2 regions of the Priestia sp. JSM ZJ58 genome follow, and region 1 is predicted to be linked to the other one. Evidence: a T-box and tRNA genes for the amino acid it is inferred to sense, from the RefSeq annotation. Region 1 holds a T-box; the other holds one or more tRNA genes.

Region 1 (7,886 bases):
TGTTGCAGAGGTATGAGTATCTCTTTTACCCCTCCTTTAGAAGCCAGGTTATGCAGATGAACATTCTTAGAAATAAATAAAGACTCTAACGAACCAAACCATCGGCTAAATCTTAGCCGATGGTTTTATTTGAGTAGATGTTGTTAATAAGGAACATTTCCTTGCTTAATTACAAAAATAAGAACAAGAAAGAGTATGAAAATGGAGATGAAGCTGAAAATATTATACTCATAACATTTCGTTCCTTCTTTTAATCTTTTCGCTCCCTTTATAAGTGCAGGCCAAATCTAAAATAGCCCTTTTAAAGAAATTAAAGGAAATATAGTGCCCGTTTATACAACATTTTATTGTAAGATAGATTAGTTGCATATGAATCGAATATTAGTAGGTTCACACTAACTTACCTATTATTAGTGTAAGGAATCAAGAAAGAGTGAGGGAAAGGTCAAAATGTCTAAGACAAGGTATAAGAACCAAAAAGAATCCAATGAAGCAATTGCAAAAGCTTATATAGAGAACGATTATACAAATAGTCAAAATAAGCTGTTGCTAGTATCAAAAGCTAATTACAGGAAAAAAAGTTCAAATCTATGCTACTCGTCAGTAGACGATAAAGGTATGAATTTTTATGAATTTAACAACAACGCTGAACAGAATTTAATGTTAATTGAGCGGTATGAATGGGCTGATTTCTCTAGCGTTACAATTGACCATAGCATTGCAAAATCAGTATTTACATTTGTAGGTCATGGTGAAAATAGGGATATTACAATAGAGGTAAAAGGAAAGGAAGTAGAGCAAGTTATTCGTAACCACTCTTCTATGGAAGTTAACGTAGTAAAAAGACCTGTCTGGACTAAGGTATTAGGATATCGTTCACAGACAACTTGGAAAATGTTTATGGCTTCGACTGTTTATACATTAATTCTTTTATTTATTTTAAATGCTTTGTTACCAGCATCTACTCATAATTTTATTACGGGACTATCTTTATTCCTTTTCCTTCTAAGCATCATAGGTTTCCTTGTTGGATTAATAAAGCCAAAATGGGTATTGCCTAAATTTAAAGTCAAAACAAGAAAACGTGTATTATTTTCTTATCTATATTTAATTCTTAGTTGTTTATTTATTGTTGGAATCTTTAGTGATGAAGAATCAACATCTACTCCTGCTTCAACTCAAGTAAGTTCTTCGCAAAACAGCGTCACTGTTGCATCTAAAAAAGATGTTGCTGATAGCAGCAAGCAAAAAGTTGAAAAGAATGATAGTGATAAAGCAGTAAAAGAAGAGAAAAGACAAAAAGCTGAGGAGCAAGCGGCAAAAGAAGAAGCAAGACAAAAAGCTGAAGAGCAAGCGGCAAAAGAAGAAGCAAAACAAAAAGCTGAAGAACAAGCAGCAAAAGAAAAGGCAGAACAAAAAGCTCAGGAGCAAGCAGCAAAAGAAGAAGCAAAACAAAAAGCTGAAGAACAAGCAGCAAAAGAAAAGGCAGAACAAAAAGCTCAGGAGCAAGCGGCAAAAGAAGAAGCAGAGCGTAAAGCTCAACAACAAGCAGCTAGTCAACAGGCTACAACAAGCAGTTCTACTAGCAGCAGTGGAAATTATAAGCCATTTGAAAATGATCCGAGTGATGATCAACAGTCTAATATGTCTTGTTCGGGTCAAATCAAAGGTAACAAAAACTCGAAAATTTACCACGTACCTGGCGGAGCTTATTATGACAGAACTCAAGATAACATTGTTTGGTTTTGTTCAGAAGCGGATGCACAAGCAGCTGGATATAGAGAATCCCAACGATAAAAAATGTATGCAACCTTTAAAAGCTCTCCTATATGTTTCTTGGAGAGCTTTTTTCTTTATGAGAGGATTAATATAACGTATGTATTAAAGGCACAGGACGAGTAAGTTTTAAAAGCAGAAAAGATATGAAAAAAGAATACTTTGAACAAAATAATTTGGGTAAGAAAGCTTAAAGTAGAGTTTTGTAAACGCGTCTGTAAATAAAGTTCACTGGCCCATCTAATGCTGTCATATAATAGAATTAGCTATTATACTTACATTTATTAATACTTTTTCAAAAACGGTCTTAGCTCTAAGGTTTTAAATAGTTTTATAGATGGGAGTTAAAGCAAGCTTATGAACAGAGAAGAAGTACTACAAAAAATAAAGAACTTAAACATCTGGAAAAAAAGGGATCAACGAGCTCCGCACAAACCATTGTTGATACTGTATGCCCTAGGTCAGCTACAGGCCAAGCAACGAATGCACCTGCCGTATAGGGAGGTGAAAATCCCTTTAAAAGAGCTGCTTATGGAGTTTGGACCTTCTCGGAGTTCCTACCATCCAGAGCATCCTTTTGTTCGTTTGACAGGAGATGGAATATGGGAGCTAAGCGAAGCAGTGGATAAGCGTAGCTTTACAGATAAATATTTACTAAGTACAAATATAGTAGGCGGTTTTAGACAGGATGTTTATAACCTTTTTGCAAATGATCCTACGCTGCTTCAAGACGTCGCGCAATTTTTATTAAATGAACATTTTCCGGATACGATCCATGAAGATATATTAAGAGCCGTAGGCTTGGATTTTGAAACACAGTTAAAGCGAAGAAGAGATCCAAAGTTTCGAGAGAAAATTCTGCAAGCTTACGGATATAGCTGCGCTGTTTGTGGGTTTAACGTTCGTCTTGGACATAATTTAGTTGGTGTAGAGGCCGCTCATATTAAGTGGCATCAAGCGGGAGGGCCAGATATTGAAAGTAACGGAATCGCGTTATGTTCAATGCATCATAAATTATTTGATCGAGGAGTTTTTACTTTTTCAGATCATAATGAGCTGTTAGTGGCAACTCAAGCGCACGGGACGAATGGATTTGAAGAATGGCTTATGAAGTTTCACGGGCAAAAGCTTAGAGATCCTATTCATCCGGCGTATCAGCCGAGTGAAGATTTTCTTGGGTGGCATGTTAGAGAAGTATTTAGGGGACCTGCTAGATATCAAGCAGGTGATATAAATTAATTTTTGTGAATGATAGATTGCTGCGTCTATAATTAGGAAGTGATTTACATATTGTAATGTCAGTTAAAATACGTTCAAGAAGATATAGACGGAGGAAGAAAGATGCTACGAAAAAGCGGTGCGAAACGAATACAGACTTGGTTTTACGATGAAGATCCAAATGGGATTAAAGTATCTGAGGTGCCGAATACAACGATACAGGCTGTATTCATTCCCAGAAATAGTTTGAAAGATTTAAAGGGTGAAAGCGAAGTAGAAAAGCCCGGCATTTATTTTTTATTTGGAGAAGATAAAGAGGCATATATTGGAGAGGCAGAAGTGGGATATGAACGTTTAAGACAGCATGCTAGTCCATCAACAGGTAAAAGTTTTTGGGATGTGGCCGTGTTAATTGTCTCTAATGCTTCTCAAGATCAATTAGATAAAGTTGATGTAAAATACTTAGAACATATTTCTTATCTAGCAGCCATGCGCTCTGGTACATATGATATTAATCAAACCGTTCCCACAAAACCGTTTGTGCGTGAATTTAGACGAGACGACCTGACAGATATTTTTAATGTTATTAAAGTTTTACTTGGTGGGTTAGGCTTTTCCATTTTTGCGGATGCTTCAAATGGAATAGAATATGAAAGCGAAGCTGTACAGTCTGGTGACATACCAAAGATTGAAGCAGAGCAAGCGATAGAAGAGGTTGTTCAAGTTGAGACACATTTGTCAAAAGATATAAAATCAGTAATAGTAGAGGACGTTCTATATTGTAAGCGCCGAGATGCGTATGCGACCGGGAAATATGTTAGCGATGGATTTCTTGTCTATAAAGGAGCTTTGCTTGCGAGCGAACAACAGCTAGAAGGAGCTAAACTTAAAAGGCAGCAAGACCATATTAATACTTTTCTAGAAAACGGTGTACTAGAAATAAAAGATGGTAGATACATGCTGGTACAAGATCAAATTTTTTCTTCTATCTCAGCTGCGGCAGTGTTTGTGACACAGCGAAGAAGCAGTGGAACTTCTGAATGGAAAGATAAGAACGGGATAACAGCGCGTAATAAAATCGATCAAATGTTAAGTGCAGAAACAAAATAACTTAGATCTAAACCTTTGGATTTCAATAAGGATTTTAAAACATTGACATTCCCTTCCAAAGCGCATAAAATAACTACTAATAAAAGCACACAAATTCGTTGAAGAGAATCAGTACGCTGCAAGTTTGTTCCACAGAGAGCTGGTGATAGCTGAAAGCCAGTGTTCAAGCTGCAGGGGAATATCCTCTCTGAGAAGTCAAACTGAACGATAAGTAAGTTTGAACGGTAGTCTACCGTTAAAAAGAACGCGTATGATTGTACGTTGCTGAGTGCTATTGATGAACGGATCAATAGAAGCCAGGGTGGTACCGCGGTTAAAACCCGTCCCTAGTCATAGGGACGGGTTTCTTTGTGTGCTTTTAACTTTAAAAGGAGTGGTATCACATGAAAGAAGTGAATGTAAGGGAGTCTTCGCAAGAGCGCGAACAGCGTATCCAGCAGCAGTGGCAAAAAGGAAATGTGTTTCAGCAGTCGGTTCAAAATCGAGAAGGGCATCCTTCGTTTGTATTTTATGAAGGGCCTCCAACAGCCAACGGTTTGCCTCACGTGGGGCATGCGCTAGGCCGGACGATTAAAGACGTGGTGGCTCGTTATAAAACGATGACAGGGCATCAAGTGATCCGAAAAGCAGGCTGGGATACGCACGGACTGCCGGTAGAGCTCGGTGTCGAAAAGCAGCTCGGGATATCGGGGAAGCATGACATTGAAAAATACGGCGTAGAAGCTTTTATCAACAAGTGTAAGGAAAGTGTGTTTGTGTATGAAAAACAATGGCGCACGTTCACGGAGCAGCTTGGCTATTGGGTTGATATGGAAGACCCTTACATCACCTTAGAGAATTCCTACATTGAAAGCGTATGGAACGTGCTTGGCACGATTCATCACAAAGGACTTCTTTATAAAGGCCACCGCGTATCACCTTACTGCCCGAGCTGTCAAACGTCGCTAAGTTCGCATGAAGTAGCGCAAGGGTATAAAGATGTAAAAGATTTAACGGTAACGGTGAAATTTAAAGTGAAAAACCGCGATAATGAGTATTTTTTAGGGTGGACGACAACGCCTTGGACGCTTCCGTCAAACGTGGCGCTTGCGGTGCATGAAGAGATGAACTACGTTCGCGCTGAGCAAGGCGACAGCGTGTATATAGTGGCAGAAGCACTTGCAGACAAAGTGTTAAAAGGAGAGTATACGGTTTTATCTCATCATAAAGGAAATGAGTTAAAAGGGATGTCATATGAGCCGCCGTTTGATTTTGTGAAAGTGGAAAAAGGGCATGAAGTCGTAACGGCTGATTACGTAACGGATCAAAGCGGAACGGGTGTTGTTCATTTAGCACCTGCATATGGTGAAGATGATTACAGAGTCGTAAAAGAAAACGGCTTTTCGTTTGTGAACGTAGTGGATGAAAAAGGACAGTACACGTCTGAAGTGCCGCCTTTTCAAGGACGTTTCGTGAAAGACTGCGACGTTGATATCGTTCGTCATTTAGCAAATGAAGGCGTGCTGTATCATAAAGAAAAGCATGAGCACAGCTATCCGTTTTGCTGGCGATGCGACTCGCCGCTTCTTTATTACGCAAATGAAAGCTGGTTTATCCAAACGACGGCGTTGAAGGAACAGTTTTTGAAAAACAATGAAAGCGTGACGTGGTACCCGAATCATATCAAGCACGGTCGCTTTGGCAACTTTTTAGAAAATATGGTGGACTGGAACATCAGCAGAAAGCGCTACTGGGGAACGCCGCTGAACGTATGGGAATGCGGGGAATGTGCGCATCAAGTAGCTCCGAAAAGTATCAAAGAGCTTCAAAATCATGCGTCTCATTCCGTTGATGACAGCATTGAACTTCATAAGCCTTATGTAGATGACGTGCGGCTGACGTGTCCGGTCTGCAGCGGAGAAATGAAGCGAACGCCGGAAGTGATTGACGTTTGGTTTGACAGCGGATCGATGTCGTTTGCGCAGTATCACTATCCGTTTGAAAACAGCGAACTGTTTCAAAAGCAGTTCCCGGCAGACGTTATCGCAGAAGGAATTGATCAAACGCGCGGCTGGTTTTACAGCTTGATGGCAGTTTCAACGCTGTTTACTGGAAAAGCGCCTTATAAGCGCGTTTTGTCTCTTGGCCACGTGTTAGATGAAAACGGTCAAAAGATGTCTAAAAGTAAAGGAAATGCGCTAGACCCTGTTGATCTTATTCATACATTTGGTGCGGATGCGCTTAGATGGGCGCTTTTAGCAGACAGTGCACCTTGGAATCCGAAGAAGTTTTCAGAGCGGGTCGTGCAAGAAGCGAAATCAAAAGTTATTGATACGCTTGTGAACGTGTACGGCTTTTACGTTCTGTACGCCAAGCTTGACGGCTATGACCCTGAGCAAACGTATGAATTGAAAAAAACAAAATTGGATGAATGGATTCTTTCGCGTTTGCATAGTACGGTTAAGCGAGCAACAGCACATCTTGAAGATTACGGATTTACAAATGCCGCTCGTGAAATCGCAGCATTCATTGAAGAGCTAAGCAACTGGTATGTACGACGTTCTCGCGATCGTTTTTGGTCAGAAGGGATGGACGGCGAAAAAGCAGCGGCTTACGATACGCTTCATAAAGTGTTAGTCACGCTTAGTCAGCTGTTAGCGCCGTTTACGCCGTTTGTTGCGGATGATATTCATGAAAATCTGACAGGAAAAAGCGTTCATTTGGCAGACTATCCTGTGTGTGATCAAACCAAAGTGAATGAAAAGCTGGAAAAAGAAATGGCAGCGGTGCTTCAAGTGGTGGAACTAGGCCGAAGCATCCGAAATACGCATTCGTTAAAAGTAAAGCAGCCTCTGCAAAGTCTTTCGCTTGTGGTAACGGAAGAAGATGTAGAGTGGAAAGCATATCGTGATGTCATCAAAGATGAGCTTAATGTAAAGAACTTTAACGTGGAGCAAGACGACGACAAACTTGTTTCATACGTATTAAAACTTGATTTTAAACAGGCTGGACCAAAGTTCGGGAAACAAGTTAATGAGGTCAACCAAGCGCTGAAAAACCTTTCAGAAGAGAAAGGAAAAGAGTTTGTTGAACAAGGCAAGCTAAGTGTTACGCTTGCTTCAGGAGAAAACCTAACGCTTGAAACGGCAGACGTACTTGTTGAAAAAGTGCCAAAAGAAGGTTTTGCGGTTGCTTCAAACGGCATGTATACTGCGGTGTTGGATACGGCGTTAACCGAAGAACTTGTGCAGGAAGGAGTCGCTCGTGAAGTAATTCGAGCGGTTCAAGACTATCGTAAAAAGCTGGATTTACCCGTGAATTTACGTATCGATTTGGAGCTTAGCGGAGACGAAGAAGTGCAGAAAGCTGTCGAGAAGTTTGAAACGCTGCTTCAAGAAAATCTTTTGCTACACAGTCTTCATGTGACAGAAGCTACCGAAAACGGAGAGACGGTAAAAGTCGGAACAAAGCAAGTTACGCTTAGCGTTTTAAATCAGAGCTGATAAAAAGCACTTACCTCATAGCAGGTAAGTGCTTTTTTACCTTTAATCAAACTGTCCGAGAACATTTTTAAGACTCGGCCAAACGATTTCAAAAGGAGCCGCTAGTACATACTCTTTTCCGTTTTCATCTTTAAAGTGTTGAACAAAACGATATTTTCCTACTTTGTAGTTAGGAGTTGCGATATCTAATTTGAGTGATTTCCCTGGCTTCAGCGTGACAGTTTTATCAGGAAACTCCAATCCGTTTAGCACAACTTCGTACCACTTTCCGTCTTTTAAGTGATCCGCCGTATTTTCATA
Region 2 (7,886 bases), 1.6 Mb from region 1:
TTTCGTTATGTTTCAATCGCTTTATTAGGTTTTACCTTTTTTCTCATAGGAACCCTTGTGACGAGCAATAAGTAAATGAAGAACGTTCCTATCCAGTAAAGAGAGCTATGTGTTGCTAGAGAAAAAGAAAAAGCTTCAAAAAGCGTATAAAGCAGCGTGAAGGCTACCGTACTATAAGCGCTCAGTGCCCATAGCTGTTTGAAAGGAAGCTGCTTCTTAGTGATGAGTCCAATCAGTTTTCCAAGATAAGCAAGGCAGGTAATAGAAAGGAAGTTTAGTCCAGATGTTAATACGTACAGTAAAAGCATAGCGATAGGGACAAGTATGTATAAAGAAAATTTTTGTTCGTGCAGCAAGTTTAACAGTTCATTTTTATCTTTATGATGCCAGTTTAGCAACTCATATGAATACGTTTGTGTTTGTGAATTAGTCGTGATGTAAATTCCATCCTTTAAAAAACCAATTGCATGAGCAGGGGAATGAAACCGTTCAATAGACTGTGAGGGGTCTAAGATAAAAGCGGTACCGTTTACTTTTTTTGTGAAAGGTTGGCTTGACGTAAGCTGTGAATTTGAAATAGAAAAAGAAGAAACAGATTTCGGGAGCTCTGTTGTAGCAATGTGATAGCCGTTTACAATTGTCAACGTCATAAAGAAAAATGTAGGCAGCAAAGAAATAAGTGTTAAAAACAATATGAAGCCAATGGTTTTGTTTGTATGCTCAAAGCGAAGAGACCTCATTTTTTGAAAAGAAGTAAGACTCCATCCCATCTTTTTTAACATGATTATTGTAAACCCTCCTTTTATTAAAAAATTCTAACTATAATTTATTCTATAGCGGAAATTCAAGGTTTACAATAGATTCTAGAAATCGTTTCCAATTACAATGTAAATATACTGTTAAGTTATTGTAAACATTAGCGTAAAAACGTTTACAGTGCTTTTAAGATTCGTTAATAATAGTGGGGACTTCTCTATGTCGTTAGAAAAAAATCAAGGAGTTGAGGTGTTTGGAACTAGATGTTCAAAAAATGATTTTTGAATTTATCGGTGGACTCGGAATCTTTTTATTCGGGATTAAGTTCATGGGAGATGGGTTGCAAAAATCAGCAGGAGATAGATTGCGCGATATTTTAGACAGATTCACAACTAATCCGTTTATGGGAGTTCTAGCAGGTATTCTGGTTACCGTTCTTATTCAGAGCAGCTCAGGAACCACTGTTATTACGGTAGGCTTAGTAAGTGCCGGTTTTATGACTTTGCGCCAAGCTATAGGGGTTATTATGGGCGCAAATATCGGTACGACAGTTACAGCTTTTATAATCGGAATTGACATTTCGAGCTACGCTCTTCCTATTCTCGCAGTGGGAGCGATTTTACTCTTTTTCTTTAAAAGTAAACCTGTTCAAAATTTTGGTCAAATCGCTTTTGGGTTTGGAATGTTATTCTTTGGTCTAGAGCTTATGGGAAGCGGGATGAAGCCGCTTCGCTCACTTCAACAGTTTCATGATTTAACTGTAAGCATGAGTGATAATCCGATTTTAGGAGTTGTAATTGGCACTTTATTTACGGTGATTGTGCAAAGCTCTAGCGCTACTATCGGAATTCTACAAGAACTTTTTGGACAGGGCGCTATTGATATACATGCCGCGCTGCCTGTATTGTTTGGAGACAACATTGGTACGACTATTACCGCTATTTTAGCTTCAATCGGGGCAAGTGTGGCAGCAAGAAGGGCTGCTTTAACGCACGTAATGTTCAACTTAATTGGTACAACTATCTTTTTAATTATCTTGCCGTTATTTACTCGTCTTGTGGAGTACTTGAGAGAGACGATGGGCTTAAACCCAGAAATGACGATTGCATTTGCTCATGGTCTCTTTAACACAACCAATACAATTATTCAGTTCCCTCTTATCGGTCTGCTTGCGTTAATTGTTACAAAGCTGATTCCTGGTGAAGATGCTGTTATAGACTTTAAACCTAAACATCTTGATCCTATTTTTATTGAACAGTCTTCTTCAATTGCTCTTGGGCAGGCAAAAGCAGAGCTTATTCGTATGGGAGAATTCGCGACGATTGGGTTAGAAGAAGCCAATAGTTATTTGAAGACGCGCCATCCTAAACATTCTGATGCTACTATGCAAATTGAAAATGCCATTAACAATTTAGATAAAAAAATCACGAATTATTTAGTGTTGTTATCCCGCTCTTCCATGTCAGAAGCTGAAAGCGAAGAGCATTCTGTGCTTCTAGATACTGCGCGAGATATTGAGCGTATTGGCGATCATTTTGAAAATATCATTGAACTTGTTGATTATCAAATTACAAATAAGGTGAGAATGACAAAAGAAGCTAATACCGACTTAGCTGATATGTTCGAATTGACTATTGTAACAGTTAAAGAAGCTGTTTTTGCTTTAGAAAAAGTAGATAGAGAAAAAGCAGTCCAGGTCATTCAAAAAGAAGAGCAGATTGATGCAATGGAGCGTCTGCTTCGTAAGAAGCACATTTTACGTCTAAATGAAAATGTATGTACAGGTTCTGCTGCTATTGTTTTTGTCGATATCATTAGCAATTTAGAACGAATTGGAGATCATGCTGTTAATATTGCGGAAGCGGTACTCGGAGATCGCTATCTAAAGACATATTCAAAGGTAAAATAAAGAAAGGCCTTGCTCATGCAAGGCCTTTCTTTATAAGAGTGGTTATTGTATGATAAATAGTAATAATAAAAAGGATAGGTGCGGGCATGGCTATTTTATGTTGGGCATTAGTTATCATTAGCTTTGTTGTATCGTTTGTTGGGTTGGTTTATCCCATCATCCCAAGCGTGCTATTTGTAGCGCTAGGATTTGTTATATACGGTTTATTTTATGATTTTAGCTCCTATAGCTGGTTATTTTGGGTGATACAAGGATTGTTAGTTGTCGCACTTTTTTTAGCAGACTATATCGCTAATATTATTGGTGTGAAAAAATTCGGAGGGACTAAAGCAGGCGTTTGGGGAAGTACAGTTGGATTGCTTGTGGGTCCGTTTGTTATTCCGGGATTTGGAATTATTTTAGGGCCGTTTATCGGAGCGATTGTAGGAGAACTGATTGTTCATCGGACCACAATTAGCAACGCAGTAAAAATTGGAGTAGGTTCGGTTATTGGCTTTTTTAGTGGCGCTATCTCGAAAGGATTTATTCAACTGTTGATGATTGCCTATTTTTTATACGCTGTTTTAAAATAATATATTGACTTTAGGCCAGAAACATGTTAAATTTTTAATGTCGCTAGTAAATGTTATATTGTTCCACAGTAGCTCAGTGGTAGAGCTATCGGCTGTTAACCGATCGGTCGTAGGTTCGAGTCCTACCTGTGGAGCCATGGCGGTGTAGCTCAGCTGGCTAGAGCGTACGGTTCATACCCGTGAGGTCGGGGGTTCGATCCCCTCCGCCGCTATTTTCCAATTTACGTTTGTGACATACATAATTCATATTGTTCCACAGTAGCTCAGTGGTAGAGCTATCGGCTGTTAACCGATCGGTCGTAGGTTCGAGTCCTACCTGTGGAGCCACGTGGACCCTTAGCTCAGCTGGTTAGAGCAGACGGCTCATAACCGTCCGGTCGCAGGTTCGAGTCCTGCAGGGTCCACCATTTATAGGGTTGGAGGAATACCCAAGTCCGGCTGAAGGGATCGGTCTTGAAAACCGACAGGGGTGTTAAAGCCCGCGGGGGTTCGAATCCCTCTTCCTCCGCCATACTATTGTCTATTCAAAGCTTCTTTTGAGAAAAAGAAGCTTTTTTTATGTTTAAAAGAATAGCGAATGGGAATTAGGTAAATATAAATCATGGATTAGGTACTTTTTATTTGAAAGAGTAGGGTAAATTTGCTAATCTAAACGTATATGGTGCTTTTGCGCCAAAATGCTTACATATTTTGAAGGAGGAATTATTCATGGCTTACAAATTACCAGAACTACCTTATGCATACGATGCACTGGAACCACATATCGACAAAGAAACAATGAATATTCACCACACAAAACATCACAACACATATGTTACAAACCTAAACGCTGCTGTTGAAGGCAAAGCGGATTTAGAAAGCAAAAGTATTGAAGAGTTAATTTCAAACTTAGATGCTGTTCCTGAAGATATCCGTACAGCAGTACGCAATAACGGTGGCGGTCATGCGAACCACTCATTATTTTGGACAATCCTTTGCCCTAACGGCGGCGGTGCTCCAACTGGTGAATTAGCAGACGCTATTGCTAGCAAATTCGGCAGCTTTGATCAATTCAAAGAAGAATTTGCAAATGCAGCTAAAACTCGCTTCGGTTCTGGCTGGGCTTGGTTAGTTGTAAACAACGGCCAATTAGAAGTAACAAGCACACCAAACCAAGATAGCCCATTAATGGAAGGCAAAACGCCAATTCTTGGTCTAGACGTTTGGGAGCACGCTTACTACTTAAATTATCAAAACCGCCGTCCAGATTACATTTCAGCATTCTTTAATGTTGTAAAATGGGACGAAGTTGCTAAGCGTTACGACGCTGCAAAATAAGCTGAAGACGTATTTAAGAGCCAGTAAAGTAATTATTACCTTTACTGGCTTTTTTGTTTTCCAATTCTTTTACATATCTCCTTTTCTTTTTCACACACTAGGTGTAGAAGAGAAAAGGAGTTTTTTGATATGCCTTTATTAAAAAAAGTAGTTGGAGATATAGAAGTTAGTAAAGATTTACTTTTGCTTTTAATTATAGGCGGTCTTTATGCCTTGGCTATTTCAATTTCCAATTCGTTTGTTAACATTTATCTGTGGAAACAATCAGGCGAATTTTCGGATCTCGCTATTTATAATTTAGCGGTAGTGGTGCTTCAGCCGCTTACGTTTATTTTAGCAGGTAAATGGGCCAAACGAATTGACCGGGTTGTGGTTTTAAGGTTAGGCGTATCTTTTTTAGCTGTTTTTTATATCGCTGTATTGGTCAGTGGAGCTAACGCAGCCGAGTATTTAGTATTGCTTGGTGGACTGCTGGGTATAGGATATGGCTTTTATTGGCTAGCTTTTAATGTGCTAACTTTTGAAATTACAGAACCTGATACAAGAGACTTTTTTAACGGATTTTTAGGGATCTTAAACTCTTTTGCAGGGATGATTGGTCCTTTAGGAGCGGGCTTTGTTATTTCCGCTTTGTATGAATCACTTGGGTATAAAATTGTGTTTGGTGTATCTCTGCTATTGTTTGTCGGTGCCGTTGTGCTTAGTTTTTTTATTACAAGACGCGCAGCTGAAGGAGTATACAAATTTAAAGAAGTGTGGGCTGAACGAAAAGTCAACAAAGACTGGAATCGAATATTACAGGCTCATTTCTTTCAAGGATTGCGTGAAGGTACGTTCATTTTTGTCGTATCCGTCATGGTATTTATTACGACGGGAAGTGAATTAGCTTTAGGAACTTATGGACTGGTGAATTCAGCGGTGGCGTTTGTAGGATACTATGTAGCCTCAAGATTTATTAAGCAAAAAAATCGCCTTCGATTTATTTTCACCGGGGGCCTCCTTCTCTATGGAGCAGTCTTTTTGCTTATCTTTAACTTATCGTATCCAAAGTTAATTATATATGCTGTTTGTATTGCTATTGCCTATCCTATTTTGTTGGTTCCATTCATTTCTCTAACGTACGATGTGATTGGACGAGCAAAGGACGTTGTTTCAAAAAGAATCGAATACATTGTTGTCAGAGAAGTATTTCTGAATATTGGGCGGGTCGTTTCCATATCTTTATTTTTAATAGCCGTACTATTTTTTGATGAAGCAAAAAGTATTCCCATTTTATTAGCTATTGTTGGAGCAGGGCATACGATCATTTATTTTTGTGTAAGACATATCTCACAGCCTCTGCACAAAAAAGAAACGACTGTTACTCCTCCAGTATTAAATGAAGGAGACGGAGAGTCTCCAGCTTAGAGTATTATTAGCTCCTTCATTTGTACTATGGAAAATGCCTCGCTTTTCTTTTAGAATAAATACGTTGTGTAAATAGGCACCTGCCAGGTGTCTATTTATTTGCTAAATGTCTGATTTTATGGTGTTATGGTATATATGTTTTATAAAGTGTAGGTGTTGGTATGAAAAAGAAAAAAAGAAGAAAAAGTCACGTGCCTTTTCGTGTGAACTTACTTTTCTTGACCGTATTTGCCCTATTTTCCGTATTAATTTTGCGGTTGGGACTTGTTCAAATTGTGTACGGTGAGAATTACGAACGAGAAGTCGAAAAAACACAGGACGTTACAGTCAGTACGCCTGTTCCTCGAGGGAAAATGTACGATCGGTATAACCGCGTAATTGTAGATAATACCTCTTTAAATACGATTACATATACTCGTTTTCAAGGAAATACAGCTGAAGAAAGGCTGCGCATCGCTAAAAAGTTAGCCACTATGATCGATGTTCCTTACACCACAAATGTGATTGATATTCCAGAAAATAGAAAGAATAAAGATGCTAAAAACGTGGTAAAAATTACAGAACGCGACATGAAGGATTATTGGATTATGCTTCACCCTAAAGAAGCGGAGCAGAAAATTACGAAAGCTGATCGCAAAAAAGTTCAAGATGGTGAAATGACTGATGACGAACTGTATCAACGTCAGTTAGACCGCATTTCTAAAAAAGATTTAGAAAGTTTAAAGAGTGATTTAGAAGTTCTAGCTATTAAGCGCCAAATGGAGGCAGGTTATTCTAGCACCCCGCAAATTGTTAAAAGCGGTGTGACAAATGAAGAGTATGCCGTTGTAAGTGAGCATTTAGATGAACTTCCGGGTGTTGATACAACAACGTATTGGGATCGCTCATACCCAGAAAACAGCACTCTCCGTACTTTGCTTGGAAATGTATCCTCTGCCAACGAGGGTCTGCCCAAAGATAAAGTACAGTATTACTTATCAAGAGGCTATAGTCGAAATGACCAAGTTGGGACGAGCTATTTAGAGAAGCAATACGAAGCTCAGCTCAGCGGTCAAAAAGAAAAAGTCCAGTATGTAACAGATGATAAAGGAAATCTCCTTGATACAATTCAAGTGTCGAAAGGCGAACGCGGCAGTGATTTAGTTTTAACTATTGATATGGAGCTTCAAAAAGCGGTAGAAAAACAAATTACGGACCAGCTTTTAGCCAAAAAGAAAATGAAAGGAACGCAGTTTTTAGACCGTGCTTTTGTGATTATGATGGATCCTCACACAGGAGAAATCTTAACAATGGCAGGTAAAAAATACACCATTGATAAGAAGACTGGGGTACCTAAAATAGAAGATTTTGCATTAGGGAATATTTCAACATCTTATACAATGGGCTCTGTTGTAAAAGGGGCAACGGTTCTAGCTGGCTTAGATTCAGGAGCTATTAAGCCAAACACAGTGTTCGTTGATGAACCGTTAAAAATTAAAGGAACACCAATTAAGAAATCAGCTGAGGCTGAGGGGTTAGGACCCTTAACGTATTCATCCGCGTTAAAATATTCATCCAACGTATTTATGTTTAAAACGGTAATGGCGATGGCTGGATTACAGTACCACAAGAACATGACTTTACCGATTAAACCTGACACATTCAGCGAACTGCGTTCGTACTACAGTCAGTTCGGCTTAGGCGTATCAACAGGCATAAACCTCGATAACGAATCAACAGGTGTACAAGGCGGAAGCAATGTTCCAGGTACAGCGCTTGATTTAGGAATTGGCCAGTATGATACGTACACGCCGCTGCAGCTTGTTCAATATACTTCTGCAATAGCTAATGGAGGGTATCGCATCAAGCCGCAGCTAGTAAAAGAAATCCGAAAGCCAACAATAAAAACCGATGAAATTGGCGGTACGCAGCATTCATTTGAACCT

The links. A T-box is a leader RNA that pairs with one kind of tRNA and senses whether it is charged. The one in region 1 lies ahead of ileS (isoleucine--tRNA ligase), so its partner is inferred to be a tRNA-Ile.
Region 2: it encodes a tRNA-Ile, which carries the amino acid that the T-box ahead of ileS (isoleucine--tRNA ligase) is inferred to sense. The anticodon was not compared.

Annotation. Positions count from the first base shown of each region.
Region 1 covers NZ_JBISEM010000001.1:2,010,124-2,018,009, forward strand. Annotated here, with positions in the region: gene ACH6EI_RS10725 (sunset domain-containing protein) at 451-1,797, shown strand; gene ACH6EI_RS10730 (phosphorothioated DNA-binding restriction endonuclease) at 2,134-3,015, shown strand; gene ACH6EI_RS10735 (GIY-YIG nuclease family protein) at 3,118-4,104, shown strand; T-box leader at 4,194-4,435, shown strand; gene ileS (isoleucine--tRNA ligase) at 4,488-7,586, shown strand; gene ACH6EI_RS10745 (immunoglobulin-like domain-containing protein) at 7,629-7,886, opposite strand, start outside.
Region 2 covers NZ_JBISEM010000001.1:376,623-384,508, forward strand. Annotated here, with positions in the region: gene ACH6EI_RS01900 (DUF1189 domain-containing protein) at 6-782, opposite strand; gene ACH6EI_RS01905 (Na/Pi cotransporter family protein) at 1,010-2,665, shown strand; gene ACH6EI_RS01910 (DUF456 domain-containing protein) at 2,752-3,237, shown strand; tRNA gene ACH6EI_RS01915 (tRNA-Asn) at 3,300-3,374, shown strand; tRNA gene ACH6EI_RS01920 (tRNA-Met) at 3,376-3,449, shown strand; tRNA gene ACH6EI_RS01925 (tRNA-Asn) at 3,490-3,564, shown strand; tRNA gene ACH6EI_RS01930 (tRNA-Ile) at 3,568-3,644, shown strand; tRNA gene ACH6EI_RS01935 (tRNA-Ser) at 3,656-3,748, shown strand; gene sodA (superoxide dismutase SodA) at 3,946-4,554, shown strand; gene ACH6EI_RS01945 (MFS transporter) at 4,684-5,961, shown strand; gene ACH6EI_RS01950 (peptidoglycan D,D-transpeptidase FtsI family protein) at 6,123-7,886, shown strand, end outside.